3 regions of the Streptomyces sp. NPDC001904 genome follow, and region 2 is predicted to be linked to each of the others. Evidence: riboswitches for the same ligand, from Rfam matches in the RefSeq annotation. Region 2 holds a riboswitch; each other region holds the start of a gene.
The links. A riboswitch is a leader RNA that binds a small molecule or an ion and turns the genes downstream of it on or off. The one in region 2 is predicted to bind cobalamin.
Positions count from the first base shown of each region.

Region 1: it holds a riboswitch for cobalamin, as region 2 does, so the genes downstream of both, ABT127_RS21085 (ABC transporter substrate-binding protein) here and ABT127_RS11040 (CbtB domain-containing protein) in region 2, are expected to answer to the same signal.
Region 3: it holds a riboswitch for cobalamin, as region 2 does, so the genes downstream of both, ABT127_RS30815 ((2Fe-2S) ferredoxin domain-containing protein) here and ABT127_RS11040 (CbtB domain-containing protein) in region 2, are expected to answer to the same signal.

Region 1 covers NZ_JBEOYI010000012.1:154,773-159,534, forward strand. Annotated here, with positions in the region: gene ABT127_RS21075 (ABC transporter ATP-binding protein) at 1-37, opposite strand, end outside; gene ABT127_RS21080 (FecCD family ABC transporter permease) at 34-1,056, opposite strand; gene ABT127_RS21085 (ABC transporter substrate-binding protein) at 1,053-2,117, opposite strand; cobalamin riboswitch at 2,170-2,340, opposite strand; gene ABT127_RS21090 (alpha/beta fold hydrolase) at 2,423-3,106, opposite strand; gene ABT127_RS21095 (MFS transporter) at 3,486-4,703, shown strand; gene ABT127_RS21100 (dihydrofolate reductase family protein) at 4,717-4,762, opposite strand, start outside.
Region 2 covers NZ_JBEOYI010000005.1:373,868-378,629, reverse strand. Annotated here, with positions in the region: gene ABT127_RS11050 (roadblock/LC7 domain-containing protein) at 1-600, opposite strand, end outside; gene ABT127_RS11045 (ATP-binding protein) at 597-1,841, opposite strand; cobalamin riboswitch at 2,323-2,458, shown strand; gene ABT127_RS11040 (CbtB domain-containing protein) at 2,498-2,719, shown strand; gene ABT127_RS11035 (CbtA family protein) at 2,745-3,500, shown strand; gene ABT127_RS11030 (histidine phosphatase family protein) at 3,594-4,208, opposite strand; gene cobF (precorrin-6A synthase (deacetylating)) at 4,513-4,762, shown strand, end outside.
Region 3 covers NZ_JBEOYI010000024.1:117,425-122,186, reverse strand. Annotated here, with positions in the region: gene ABT127_RS30830 (RNA polymerase sigma factor) at 1-18, shown strand, start outside; gene ABT127_RS30825 (zf-HC2 domain-containing protein) at 15-1,163, shown strand; gene ABT127_RS30820 (patatin-like phospholipase family protein) at 1,331-2,563, shown strand; cobalamin riboswitch at 2,677-2,799, shown strand; gene ABT127_RS30815 ((2Fe-2S) ferredoxin domain-containing protein) at 2,861-3,250, shown strand; gene ABT127_RS30810 ((2Fe-2S)-binding protein) at 3,247-3,921, shown strand; gene meaB (methylmalonyl Co-A mutase-associated GTPase MeaB) at 3,931-4,762, opposite strand, start outside.

The DNA.
Region 1 (4,762 bases), on a different contig from region 2:
ACCGCGACACGCGCTCCGCGCGCAGCCCGGACGTCACCGGACGGCCCTGCGCCGGTACAGCACCAGCACGAACGCGGGCACACCGATCAAGGACGTCACCACTCCCACCGGAACCTCCTGAGGTGCCAGGACCGTACGCGCCGCCGTGTCCACCCAGACCAGGAAGACCGCGCCGGCGAGCGCCGTCACCGGCAGCAGCCGGGTGTGCCCGGGGCCGACGAGGGCGCGCGCCGCGTGCGGCAGCACCAGACCGACGAAGCCGATCGCGCCCGCCGCGCTGACCAGGACCGCGGTCAGCAGGGCCGTCACGCACAGCAGGATCAGCCGGGTGCGGGCCACCCGGACTCCCAGCGCGGCGGCCGCCTCCGGGCCGAAGGCGAACGCGTCGAGCGTGCGCCCGTACCCGAGACACACGACCAGTGCGACCACGAGGACCGCGAGACACAGCCACACCTCGGTCCAGCCGACGCCGCCGAGCGAGCCGAGCAGCCAGAAGAGCACGCCGCGCGTCGTCTCCGCGTCGGCGGCCGTCAGCACCACGACCGAGGTCAGCGCGGAGAACAGCTGCATCGCCGCCACCCCGCTGAGCACCACCCGGTCCGTCGTGCCGCCCAGGGTGTGGCTGAGCAGCAGCACCAGCGCGAACGAGACGACCGCGCCGATGAACGCCCCGCCGGACACCGACAGCGCGCCGCCGCCCACCCCGAGGACCACGACGAGCACCGCGCCCGTCGACGCCCCCGAGGACACCCCGAGCACGAACGGATCGGCGAGCGGATTGCGCAGCAGCGCCTGCAGCACGGTGCCGCACACGGCGAGCCCGGCCCCGCAGACGGCCGCGAGCAGGGCCCGCGGCAGCCGCAGGTTCCAGACGATGCCGTCGCGGATCGGCGACAGGTCCGAACTGCCCCAGCCGAGCCGCGCGCCCACCGCCGACCACACGTCGCCGACACGGATCTGCGCCGGTCCGAAGGTGATCGCCGCGGCGACTGACGCGCAGAGCGCGAACACGCCGGCCGCCCAGTACAGAGCGGACCGCAGCGTCGTCGCACTCACCGGGCGATACCGAAGTCGCCGAGCGCGGCGGCCACCTTCTCCACTCCGTCCACGGTGCGGATCGTCGGGTTCATGTCCTGTCCGCTCAAGCGCACGTACCGCTTCTCGCGCACCGCCGTCATGTTCTTCGTGACGGGGTCGGACTCCAGGAACCTGATCTTCTGCGCCGCCGACTCGGCCGACTGAGAGCGGCGCGTCAGGTCACCGATGACGAGGACGTCCGGATCGCGGTCCGCGACGGTCTCCCAGCCGATCTGCGGCCACTCCTCGTGGGTGTCGTCGAAGACGTTGCGCAACCCCAGCTCCTCGGTGATGACACCCGGGGCGCCGCAACAGCCCGCCATGTAGGGCGAGTCGGAGTTGGCGAACCAGTACAGCACGCTGACGTCCGGGGCGTCGGCCGCCGAAGCGGCCTTGTCGACGCGGGCCTTGAGCGAGGCGATGAGCTTCTCGCCGCGCTCCGCCACGTCGAAGATCCGCGCCAGGTCGCGTATCTCGCCGTAGACGGTGTCGAGGGTGAGCGCCTCGGTCCGCTCGCCGTCGCCGTCACCGCTGTTGTCCTTGCCCGCGCAGTCGCTCGGGGAGAGGTAGGTGGGGACGCCGAGTTCGGCGAACTTCCCGCGTGACGCGACGCCGCCCTTGCTGAGGGTGTAATTGAACGAGGCGGCCGCGAAGTCGGGTTCGGTGGCGAGGACCTTCTCGAAGGAGGGGTAGCGGTCGGCGAGCCGGGGCACCTTCGCGTTCGCCTTCTCAAGTCCCTTGAGCACCGGGTCCGTCCAGGTGCCGGTGCCCACCATCCGGTCGGCGAGACCGAGCGACAGCATGATCTCCGCCGCGCCCTGGTCGAGGGCGACGGCACGCCGCGGGGCGCCGTCGACGCGCACCTTCGTGCCGCAGTTGTCGACCGTGACGCCGCGCGCCGACCTCTCGTCGCCGGTGACGTCGGCCGGTCCTCCGCACCCGGCCAGGAACAGGGCGCCGGCCAACAGCGGTGCGCCGCGGCGGACATGACGGGTGAAACGAGCGGGCAGCACAGGGAATCCTCTGCGTCCAGGGCTCATACGCGGAGCCGGCCTACGGTCCACCCCCGGCCGCGGAACGCCCCCGGAGGCCGCCAGCAGGTCTTCGGACTCGGGGTCGTCCGCGCGAAGCGCCTTCCCAGACCGTGTCACCGGACCAGTGGCTGTGGCTCCGCCCGTCACCCTCACCGCTGCGCGTCAGTTCCGGCTTTCCACCGGATTCCCTGACCCGTGCACGGACAGACCGTGCAAAGGTACGACTGGCCCGGCGAAAGTACCACGGGCCCGGTGGGAGCCCTGGTGCCGGGGTTTTCGGGCATCGCCCTGGTCCGGCCGCTCCGCACCGATCAGGCGCCGAGGAACGCGGAGACCTCCGCCGCGAACTCCTCCGGCGCCTCCCGGTGGACCAGGTGCCCGACCGGGAGGGTCAGCAGCCGCCCGCCGGGAATCCGCCGCGCCAGCTCCGCGACACCGTCCTGCGGCACATGGCTGAGAGGCCCGCCCGCCACCACCAGCGTCTCGGCGGTGATCGCACCCAGCTGCTCCAGCCAGTGCGCGGGCGGGGTGTCGAGCTGCGGCCGGACCTGCACCAGCATCTCCCAGTCGAAGGACAGCTCTCCGTCCGGGCGCACCAGCGGCGGAGGTGTCCGCGGGCGGGGCAGCGGAACGTCCTCGAGCACCAGCCGCGTCACCCGCTCCGGCTCGGCCGCCGCCAGCAGATGGGCGACCACGCCGCCCATGGAGTGCGCGACGATCCGCGTCCGGTCGATGCCCAGAGCGTCCAGGAACGCGGTCACGTCGTCCCGCATCAGCTCCAGGGAGTACCGTCCCGGCCGGTCACTGTGCCCGTGCCCGCGCAGGTCCAGGGCGTGCACCCGGTGGTCGCGGGCGAACGCCGGTGCCACCGGTGCCCAGTCGGCGGCGCCCTCGCCCAGCCCGTGCAGCAGCAGGAGCGGCACGGCGTCCGGCGGTCCCGACACCTCGTAGGACAGCCTGATCCCCGCCACCCGCACCGTGCGTCGCTCCGGCATGTATCCGATGCCCCCGCCCTCGCCTTCGCACGGCCAACACGCCGACCGTGAAGATCAGTTGGTCCCGCGAGGCTACGTCATGCCGGGCGGCCGGGGGACATGGGCGACGGTCTTGGCCGCTGGCCGAGGGCCGCGGTGGACGAGCCGTTCCCGACCGTCGACGACACGGCGTGGCCGGATGCCTCCCCGGTGTCGTGACACACATCACCGAAGCGGCCCTCCGAACCCGGAATGCGTGGCCGGACCGGACGGCTGCACTGCAGGTCACATGCGTTCCAGGGGTGCAGATTTTGCCCCTGGATATACGTGAATATCCTTGAACGTTCTGGAAAAACCCGCCCGTCACACCCCGCACGTCTTCGAAAGGTTCCCCCGCACCATGCCGCTGGCCCTGTTGGCCCTGGCCGTTGTCGCGTTCGGCATCGGCACGACCGAGTTCGCCACGATGGGGCTGCTGCCCCAGATAGCCGACGGCGTCCATGTCTCCGTGCCCCACGCGGGCAACCTCGTCTCGGCGTACGCCCTCGGTGTCGTCGTCGGCGCCCCGCTGCTCACCGGCATCGGCGCACGCATCCCGCACAAGCGGCTGCTGCTGCTCCTGACCGGCCTCTTCGTCCTCGGCAACGCCGCGTCCGCGCTCGCCCCCTCCTTCGGCTCGCTCTTCGCCGCCCGCTTCGTGGCGGGCCTGCCGCACGGCGCGCTGTTCGGTGTGGGGGCCGTCGTCGCCTCCCGGCTGGTCGCCCCGGACCGGGCGGCCCGCGCCGTGTCGAAGATGTTCCTCGGACTCACCGTCGCGAACATCGTCGGCGTGCCCGCCGGCACCGCGCTGGGACAGCAGCTCGGCTGGCGCGCCGCCTACTGGGCCGTCGCCGTCATCGGTGTCGTCGCCCTCGCCGCGCTCGCCGTCTTCGTGCCGCACCAGCCGCGCGGCGAGCAGTCCGGCATCCGGCACGAGCTGCGCGCCATGGGCAACAAGCAGGTCGCGCTGGGCCTCGCCACGGCCGTCGTCGGCTTCGGCGGCTTCTTCGCCGTCTACAGCTACCTCGTCCCGATGCTGACGCACCTCACCGGCATCTCGGACTCCTCCACCACGCTGGTCCTCGCCCTGTACGGCGTCGGCATGACGGCCGGCACCCTCCTCGCGGGCCCGCTGACCGACCGTGCGCTGCGACCGACCCTGTACGGCGGGCTCGCGCTGCTCGCCGCCGCGCTGGTCACGTTCTACTTCACCGTCCACAGCACGGTGGCCGCGCTGGTGACGATCACCTTCATCGGCGCGATGGGCTCACTCATCACCACGCCGGTCCAGATGCTGCTCATGGCCAAGGCGAAGAACGCCCCCACCATGGCCGCCGCCTCCAACCACTCCGCGTTCAACCTGGCCAACGCGGGCGGCGCGTGGATCGGCGGTCTGGTCATCTCTGCGGGCTGGGGCTGGGCCGCGCCCAACCTCGCCGGAGCCGTGCTCGCCGTGGCCGGTCTGGGACTCGCGCTCGTGGCCGGTCTGACCGACCGGGGCGGCCGGAGCTCCGAGGTGGCCGCGGCCTCGCCCGGCGAGAGCGCGGAGCAGCGGCCCGCACCGGTCGAGTCCAGCTGACCCGGACCCGCGCTCAGGGGTGCAGGGTGGGCCGGTAGCTCAGCTCCTGGATGTCCCCG
Region 2 (4,762 bases):
GGTCATCGCGGCGGAGATGGTGTCCGCCAGGTCCCGGGTCATCGCGGAGGTCGCCCCGCGCGGCAGTCCGTCCCCGCCCAGCAGGACGGCGTGCCGTGCGCCGCGCACCTCCGCGACCGCCCGGTCGAGCTCGGGCAGCACGAACCCCGATGCGCCGGTGGCGCCGGGCCGGTCCGCCGCGGCGGAGCCGCCCGCCCCGGCCTCGTCCGTCGGGACGCGGGGCGGCGAGGTGAGGTTGTTGCCCAGGCGGGCCACCAGCCGGTGCATGCGGAAGGAGATCTGCTGCATGTCGACATCGGGCTCGGCCGCCGCGGCGAGGTAGGCGCCCTGCCCGGCCCCGATCAGGAAGATCCAGCCGTGGTCGAACTCGATGACCGTCTGGCTCCACTCCCCGTCCTTCGCCGAACCGGCGAAATGGGCGGTGGCACGGCTGAGGGACTGCATGCCGGCCATGGCGGCGGAGATGGTGTCGACGTCCTTGGGGTCGAGACCCTCCGTCGAGCCGCGGGGAAGACCGTCGGCGGAGAGCAGGACGGCGTGCCGCGCCAGGGGCACGTTCTGCACGATGTCCTGGAGCATCCAGGACAGGTCTGGCGTCATTCGTCTTCAGACCCTTCGGCGGACGGGGTGTCGATCTTGCGGGCCGAGAGCGTGCCCCGCTGGAGGGCGCCGAGGCTGCGGCCCGAGGTGCGCGGCGCTCCCTCGGAGGCCGGGAACGCGGGCCGGCGGGGCGACGCGTCCGGCACGCTCGCGATGGGGGACTGGCGCTCGCCCCGCTTCGGCAGCCCGTGCACCGTGCGCTTCGGGGCCTCGGTACGCGTCTCGGAACGGGTCTCCGCCGGCGGCTCGGCCTGCTGCTCGGGCGGCGGCTGCTCCTGGGGGGCCGGGGTCCGACGGATGCGGCTGACGGGTGCCTCGGTCCTCGGCGGCGTCTCCTCCATGGTCCACAGCTCCTCGGGCAGCAGCACGACGGCGCGGACACCGCCGTACCGGGAGACTCCGGTGACATCCACCTTGAAGCCGTACTGGCGGGCGATCAGACCGATGACGGGGAAGCCGAACTTGGGCTGGGTACCGAGCTGCGACAGGCGGGGCACGTCGTCGCCGGAGAGCAGCGCGGTCGCGCGCTGCCGGTCCTCGTCGCTCATGCTGACGCCCGCGTCGTCGATGATGATGCAGAGGTTGTTCTGGATCCGCTGGAAGGTCACCTCGATCGGCGCGTCCTGCTGCGAGAAGCTGGCAGCGTTGTCGAGGAGTTCGGCCACGGCGAGGGCGACCGGCGCGACCGCGGACGCCTTCAGCGCGAGACCGGTCTGCTGCATGATCGCGACCCGGCTGAAGTTGCGGATCTGGCCCTGGGCGCTGCGGACCACGTCGTAGACGCTGGCCGCCCTGTTGCGGCGCCCGAGGGGCGCGCCGCACATCACGGCGATGCCCTGGGCCTTGCGCGCCATCTGGGCGTTGGAGTGGTTCACGTCCAGGAGGTCGCTGAGGACGGCGTGACCTCCGTACCGCTGCTGCACGGCGTGCAGCAGGGTGGTCTGCTCGGCCGCGAGGCTCTGCAGGAAGCTGGCGGCGCCCTTGAGGACCGCCTTGGTGTTCTCCTCGGCGTCTTCCTTCGCGGCGAGGATCGCGCTCTCGCGCTCGGTCCAGATCCTCTGCAACTCGGCCGAAGAGCCGTGGAGTTGGCGTTCCAGAGCACTCAGCTGCTGACGCAGATCTGCTTCCGACCGCTGCTTCTTCGCCGCGAGCGCTCTACTGCGGATGGTGAGTGCCACAACGGCGGCGACGGATATCGCCGCTATCGCAACCAGGCACCACACCAGTGCGTCTTGTGTCATGGAAACCTTTCTCGGCGCATGGCGACAGATGCACTTCGTCAGGGCCCGCGACACGGCCCAGAGCGTCACCCGATCGGCGATGCACACACGCGAGCACATCGCAAGAAGGCGCGCAGGACGAGTGGATCAAGATCGCGGATGCCGGGATGCTATCACCGTGATCCACCCTCAGATTCCGCGCGCACACCGGCCTTTGGGGGCCGGGAAAGCGCAAGCTCACCCGCGTGCGAGCGTCTGTGGGGGCCGCCGTCGGCAGCCTCGCGCGACTGTGCCGCCTTGATCGACGCGCGGATTTGGACGGTGCGTTGACAAAAGTCGTCGACGCCCGTTCGCGGCGCGACCCGAAGGCACTCTCAGGGGGTACGGGGTGTCGACAGCTCCGCACATTGCCTCCCAAAGGCTGTTTTCAGCCACCGTGATGCCGGAAGTTGGCCGGAAGGCTCACCGGGTGTCTCCGTCCGCCCTTGGCCATGCACGCGACAGAAGGTAATGTCGTGCCGTTATCGACGACGGTCGACGGAAGCCGGTGGGAATCCGGCACGGTCGCGCCACTGTGAGCGCGCAGCCCTCGTGGGGCTGTGCGTGAGTCAGACCCGGGACGGTCGTCCATGTGCACCACCGAGACGGGACGCGAACTCCCGAAGGAGGCCCTGCCAATGGCGCAGCATGTCGCCCAGCCGACCGCCACCACTCCTGTCATACCGGCCAAGCTGCCGCTGAAGGCGATCGCCCCCTGGGCCGCTTTCTTCGGCATCCTGATGCTTGTCCTGCTGTACTTCGTCGGCGCCGAACAGGGCGCCACCTCCGTGTTCAGCGGGGCGGGTGTGCACGAGTGGGTGCACGACGCCCGTCACCTGCTCGGCTTCCCCTGCCACTGAGAAGGCGGAGGAACGTCGCACTCCCATGAACTCAACCACCGTACGCAATCTGCTCGTTCGGGGGATGCTCGCCGGTCTCGCGGCCGGCGTGCTCGCCCTCCTCATCTCCTACTGGCTCGGTGAGCCGCTGGTCGAGAAGGCCATCGGCTTCGAGGAGGGCCACGCCGGTCACTCCCACGGCGACGAGGTCGAACTCGTCTCCCGCGGCCTGCAGTCCACGGCCGGACTGGCCACCGGCGTCCTCGTCTACGGCGTCGCCTTCGGCGGCATCGCCGCACTCGCCTACTGCTTCGCGCTCGGCCGGGTCGGCCGCTTCGGCCCGCGTGCGACGGCCCTGCTGCTGTCGGGCTGCGCGCTGCTGGCCGTGTACGTCGTCCCGTTCCTGAAGTACCCCGCCAATCCGCCCGCCGTCGGCAACGCCGACACCATCGGCAAGCGGACCACCCTGTACTTCCTGATGATGGTGCTCAGCGTCCTCCTCGCGGTCGCGGCCACCCTGCTCGGCAAGCGGCTCGCGCCGCGTCTCGGCACCTGGTGGGCGACCGTCGTCGCCGTTCTCGCCTTCGCCGTGGTCGTCGGCCTGGCCTTCCAGTTCCTGCCCGTGATCAACGAGGTGCCCGAACACTTCCCGGCCGCCGTGCTCTGGCGCTTCCGGCTCTCGGCGCTCGCCATCCAGATCACGCTGTGGACCGGATTCGGGCTGCTCTTCGGAGAGCTGGCCGAGCGTCTGCTCAACCCCAAGCCCGCCGCGGCCCGTCAGGCGGTCCCGGCAGCGAACTGAACCGACCGGTCGAGCAAGCGCGACCGAGCCGGACGAGAGAGGGCCCGCGGATCCGTCCGCGGGCCCTCTCTCGTCGGCCCGGATGCCGGGCCGCTACCGCGACGGCGGCTCCTGGGAGTCTTCCGCGGCGAGAGGCCGGCCCGAGCGCAGGTTCCAGCGGCCGTCGCGGCCGCTCAGCTCGGTCACGGTCAGCGGCGCCACGTCGCAGCGCCAGAAGGCCGACAGGGGCGCCCCCAGCGCGTGCACCACGGCGGCACGCGCCAGCTCGGGCTCCACGACACCGATGACGAGCCCGCCGTCGGGCACCCCCGTCCGGTCGCCGAGCGTGTCCAGCCACCGCGACACCCGCGCACACACATCGGCGACCGACTCCCCGCCCCCGGCCCGGAACTCCGGATCCCCGAGCCAGCGGCCCACCTCCTGCGGCGATGTCTCCATCACCTCGGTCAGGGTCCGGCCGCGCCAGCTCCCGGTGTCCGGAGCGGCCAGCGCCTCCGGCTCGACGGCCGCGCCGAGCCCCAGCAGCCCGGCGGTCTCCCGGCAGCGCCGGCTCCCGGAGGCGACGGCGAGCGCGGGCGTCGGCAGGGCCGGGGCCGCGGCGCGTGCGGCCGCGCGGCCGGCGGCGTCCAGCGCGGCCCCGTCGTCGAACCGGGCCTGGCGCAGCGAGGCGTTCAGCGCGGGCGAGACGAACCAGACGCGGCGGGTCATGGCGCGTTCCTTCTTTCCGGAGTCCTGGGAGGCATCGCTGGGCGCGGGGCATCGCCGGGCGCGCCCCGGGTGAGCTCGTGCGCGTACGGAACGGCTCGTACGGCTCGTAGGGGACGGCCCCTTACGGAGAGGGCGCGCCGGGCGCCGAGCGGCCCTGCCGAACCTAGCATTCGCCTCTTCCCGGGTCGGGCCGATCTCGCCGCCGTGACCTGTACGGATCCCGGCGCCGCGGCCCGGCGTCGCGGGGGCCGCGGACCAGGGGCCCGCACGGGGCCCGCGCGCCGCGAACTGCGAGACTGTGGTCATGGGCACGCAGAACACGCAGGGCACGCAGAGCACCGAAGAGCGCACGATCCTCGTCATCGGGATCGGTGCCGGTGACCCGGACCACCTCACCCTCCAGGCCGTGAAGGCGATCCGGCGCGCCGACGTCTTCTTCGTCGTCGGCAAGGGGGCCGACAAGTCCGCGCTCACGGACCTGCGCCACCAGATGCTGGAGGAGCACGCCGAGGCCCCGTACCGGGTGGTGGAGGTCGAGGACCCGAGCCGGAACC
Region 3 (4,762 bases), on a different contig from region 2:
GGGGAGGACGGACGATGAGTGGTGACTTCGACGGGCACTCCCGCCTCGAGCAACTGCTCGGCGCCTGGGCGCTGGGGGCCTGCTCCGCGCAGGAGACGGCGGAGGTCGACGCACACCTCGCCGCGTGCGCGCCCTGCTCCGACGAGGCGGCGCGGCTGCGCACCTCTCTCGAACTGCTGCATCCCCACATGGATCTCGACCTGGCGCCCACGCTGCGTGCCGAGGTCCTCGGCTCGTGCCTGAGCGCGCGCCCGCCGCAGGTCGCCGTTCCCGACTACGCCCAGCCCTACGACGCCGAGACCGCCCGCCTCGGCGCGCTGCTGGCGGACATGAGCGACGACGAATGGAAGTCGCCGGTCCAGCTGGAGTGGTTCGAGGGCGACGACTCCGCCACGCACCGGACCTCGGTGTCCGGAGTGCTCGGCCATCTCCTCGCGGTGGACGGCTCGGTGTCCCGCTCGCTCGGCCTGCCGGACCCGGTGCAGGGCGCCCAGGACCTTCCGTCGGATCCGGAGGCACGGACCAGGGCACTGTGGCAGCAGGCGGCACAGGACGGCACGGCGTCCGGCGCACCGGGTGACGAGAGCCCCGAACTGATCCGGCGTGCCTGGCGGGACCACGCCTACGAACTGATCCGCACGTGCTCGTTCAGCGGCAACGGAGTGGCGGACATCGCCGTGCCCTACGGCGACGACGTCGTCCTGCCCCTGCGACTGGCCCTGCTCGACCGGGCGTTCGAGACGTGGATCCACGCCACCGACATCGCCGACGCCGTGGACTATCCGTACCCGCCGCCCGTGCCCGAGCACCTGCGGACGCTCATCGGGGTCGCCGTGCAGATGCTCCCGGCGATCCTGGCCGCGCGCAGGCAGGCCGGACTCGCGTCCCCGCCGCTGCCCCTCACGCAGCCGGGGGCGGCACCGCGCAGTGTCCGCCTGGAGATCGAGGGCGAGAGCGGGGGCGACTGGTACCTGCCGTTGGACGCCGCCGACGGCCCGGCCGGTCCGGACAACTGCGTCAGCCACATCGTCCTGCCCGAAGTGGAGTTCTGCCGGGTCGCGGCGGGCCACCTCTCACCCCGGGAAGCGGCCAAGAGCCAGCAGGGCGACCCCACGGCCGCCGTCGAGCTGCTGTACGCGATGGCATCGATGAGTCGCCTCTAGCACCGCACGGAGGTACGCCGCCCTGACGACGGCACTCCCGGCCAGGAGGGATGGCCGGTTCCGCCGTTGCGCCCTTCCGCGGGCCGTAGTGGCATCGTCCAGGCGGCCGATGGCGTACGGCACACCCCTTTCGACCGCGCCCGAGCGCCGTCGATCAGGGAGGGACGATGCCCGAGGACGAACCCGCCGCGCCGGCCTCGGCCGGCGGTGACATCGGCGTCGTGCTCGCAGGGGGCGGGGCGCGGGGTGCGTACGAGGCCGGCATGCTGGCGACCCTGTTGCCGGAGCTCGACGCGTGGGGGCAGCGGCCGACGATGTTCACCGGCACCAGCGCCGGTGCGCTCAACGCGGTGCTCTTCGCCTCGCGCGCACACCTGCCCGCCCGCCGGGCCGCCGACGAAGTCATCGCCGCCTGGCAGGGAGTGACGAAGGATCAGGTGTACCGGCCGCTGCTGCTGACAGCCTTGCCCATGCTCCTTCGGCAGTGCCTGACGCGCGTGGTGAACCCGTCCAGCTCCCCCCTGGCGGGCCTGCTCGACACGAGCCCCCTGCGGGCGACCTTGCGGACGAAGGTGGACTGGGACCAGCTCCACGCCAACACCGCGAGCGGTGCGGTCCAGGGCGTGGCCGTGGCCACGACGGCCTGTGGCAGCGGCCGCACGGAGATCTTCGCCGAGGGACCCGCCGCGGCCCGGCTGCCGGACTCCGACACCGACCGGGCGGTCGACTACACCCGGACCGTCCTGGACGTGGACCACGTGATGGCGTCCGCGGCGATTCCCGTGGCGTTCCCGCCCGTCAGGGTCGGACCCTCCGGCTGCTGGTACATGGACGGAGGCGTACGCCTCAACGCCCCCATCAAGCCGACGATCTCGCTCGGCGCCCGCCGGGTCGTGATCGTCGCCACCACCCCGCTGCGCGACCTGCCCCGCCTCGTGGACTGCGGGAACGAAGCCGCGCCGTCCGTCCAGGACGTCGTCGCCCAGATCGTCACGGGCCTGATGGGCGATCGCATGGTGGAGGACACGCGCACGCTCGGCAAGGTGGACGAGTTGCTCGAGTCCGGGGCGGAACGGATCAGCCCGCGCGGACGCCCGTACACCGTCGTCGAGTACCTCTTCGGCGGGCCGCCGCCCGGCCAGGGGGATCAGCTCGGCGAGAAGGCGGAATACGTCCTGGACACCTGCTTCCGGGGCATCCGCCGGCTGACCAACCCCGACCTGATGTTCCTCGCCGCGCTCCTGGGCCCGGGACGGAGCCGGGGCGAACTGCTCAGCTACCTCTTCTTCGAACCGGAGTTCACCAGCGAGGCCATCAATCTCGGCGTACGGGACGCCCGGATCATCCTCGACGAGGCGGGCGACGATCCGGGCAAGCTGTGGCGCACCGACTCCGCCTAGCCGCCGAACGTCCCGCCGCGTTCTGCCCGGTGAACCTGCCAGGCAGCCGGGCGGGCCGGTCGCGGTGCCCGCACGGATGGCATGATGGCCGAGGACATGGGCGGCAGCCGCCCGAGGAAACCGGTGCGAATCCGGTGCGGTACCGCCACTGTGATCGGCGAGCGGATCCCGACGAGCCACTGCCCCGCGCGGGTGGGAAGGCCGGGACGAGCGCGGACCCGAGAGCCAGGAGACTCAGGCTGTCGCCTCCTCGAAGCACCCCGGGGCGGAACTCCCCGGCGAGAGGAAGGACACGGCATGCCTGAACGGCTCGCCGACGAGACCGTGGCGACCGGGGGCCGGGCGGTCCCGTGCCGGGTGGTGGTGTGCCGCGACTGCTGCTGCGGCACCGTCAAGGTCAACGCCGATCACGCGGCCCAGACCGCGCGGCTGCGCGAGATCGCCCCGGTGCGGATCTCCGCCTGCCTCGACGTCTGCGAGCAGGCCAACGTCGTCGTCGTACAGCCCTCGACGGCCGGGCGGGCGGCAGGCGCCCGCCCGGTGTGGCTCGGCCTCGTCAACGACCCCGACGCCACCGAGGACATAGCGGACTGGGTACGGGCAGGAGGCCCGGGCGTCGCGGCCCGGCCCGACATCCTCGACCTCTACCTCATCGAACCGCCGCGCCGCACCGCCACCACCTCATGACGGACGAGGCCCGGCCGGAGCAGGTCGCCGAGGCGCTGCGCGACGTCGCGCGGCTCGGTGGATTCTTCGCCCTCGACACCCCCGCGACCCGGGACACCGACGACGGCGGTGGTCTCCGCGACGGGTTCGCCGCCCGCGCCCGAGCGGTCAACGACCGTTTCGGGACGGCCGAGTTGCGTGTCGGCGTCTCCGTCGCGCATCTCGGACTCGCGGCCCGGCTGTGGTCACCGGTCCTCGCCTGCGCGCTCCTGCACGGGATCGTGCCGACGATGAGTGCCGTGGAGTGGTCCGGCGACGGGACGGACCTGCGGCTGACCGCACCGCGGGGACGGCTCGCGGAGCGGCTGCCGTCGCCGGTCGAAGCCGTCCACGCGGAGGTCGACGACGTGCTGCGCGACGTGGAGGCCGGCCTCAGCGTCAAGGTGGCGCCGGGCCTGCTGGCCGGGAACTCGGCGTCCGCGCTGGTCGGTTCGGCGGCGCAACTGCTGCGCACCCGGCCCGCCCTGCGCGGCCCGCTCACCCGCCTGACCCGCGAGCTCCTGGAGACGGGCCGGCTGCGGGGCACCGGGCGGATCACCGGGCCCCGGCTGACGTTCCGCCGCAACAGCTGTTGTCTCTTCTACCGTGCCCCGGGCGGCGGCACGTGCGGGGACTGCTGCCTGACCGGTTGACCGGCCGCGTCAGTCCCCGACCTCCGCCTCCCCTTTCCGGAAGGTGTCCAGGATCTGCTCGGCGGCCAGCGTCGCGGTGAGGTCACCGTCGCGGACCCGCCGCTCCAGACCGGGGGTGAGCGCCCGTACCGCGGGATCGGCGTGCAGCCGGCCGAGGAGTTCGTCGCGCACCATCGTCCACGTCCAGTCGACCTGCTGCGTGCGGCGCCTCTCTGCGAGACGTCCCGTCGAGTCGAGGAGCGTGCGATGCTGCTCGATCCGCTCCCAGACCTCGTCGAGTCCGCTCTCCTCGCGGGCGCTGCACGACAGCACCGGAGGCGTCCAGAACGCGTCCTTGCCGTGCATCAGGCGCAGCGCGCCCGACAGTTCCCGCGCCGCCGAGCGCGCGTCGCGCTCATGCGGCCCGTCCGCTTTGTTCACCGCGATGACGTCGGCGAGCTCGAGGACACCCTTCTTGATGCCCTGCAACTGGTCACCGGTCCGCGCCAGCGACAGCAGCAGAAACGTGTCGACCATGTTGGCGACCGCAGTCTCCGACTGGCCCACGCCGACCGTCTCCACCAGGACCACGTCGTATCCGGCGGCCTCCATGACGACGATCGACTCCCGCGTCGCCTTGGCGACACCACCGAGCGTCCCGGCCGTGGGGGAGGGACGCACGAAGGCGGCCGGATCGACCGCGAGACGTTCCATCCGCGTCTTGTCGCCCAGGATGGAACCGCCCGTGCGGCTGGACGACGGATCGACCGCGAGCACGGCCACCCGGTGACCGCGCCCGGTGAGCAGGGAGCCGAACGCGTCGATGAACGTCGACTTCCCGACCCCCGGCACCCCGCTGACG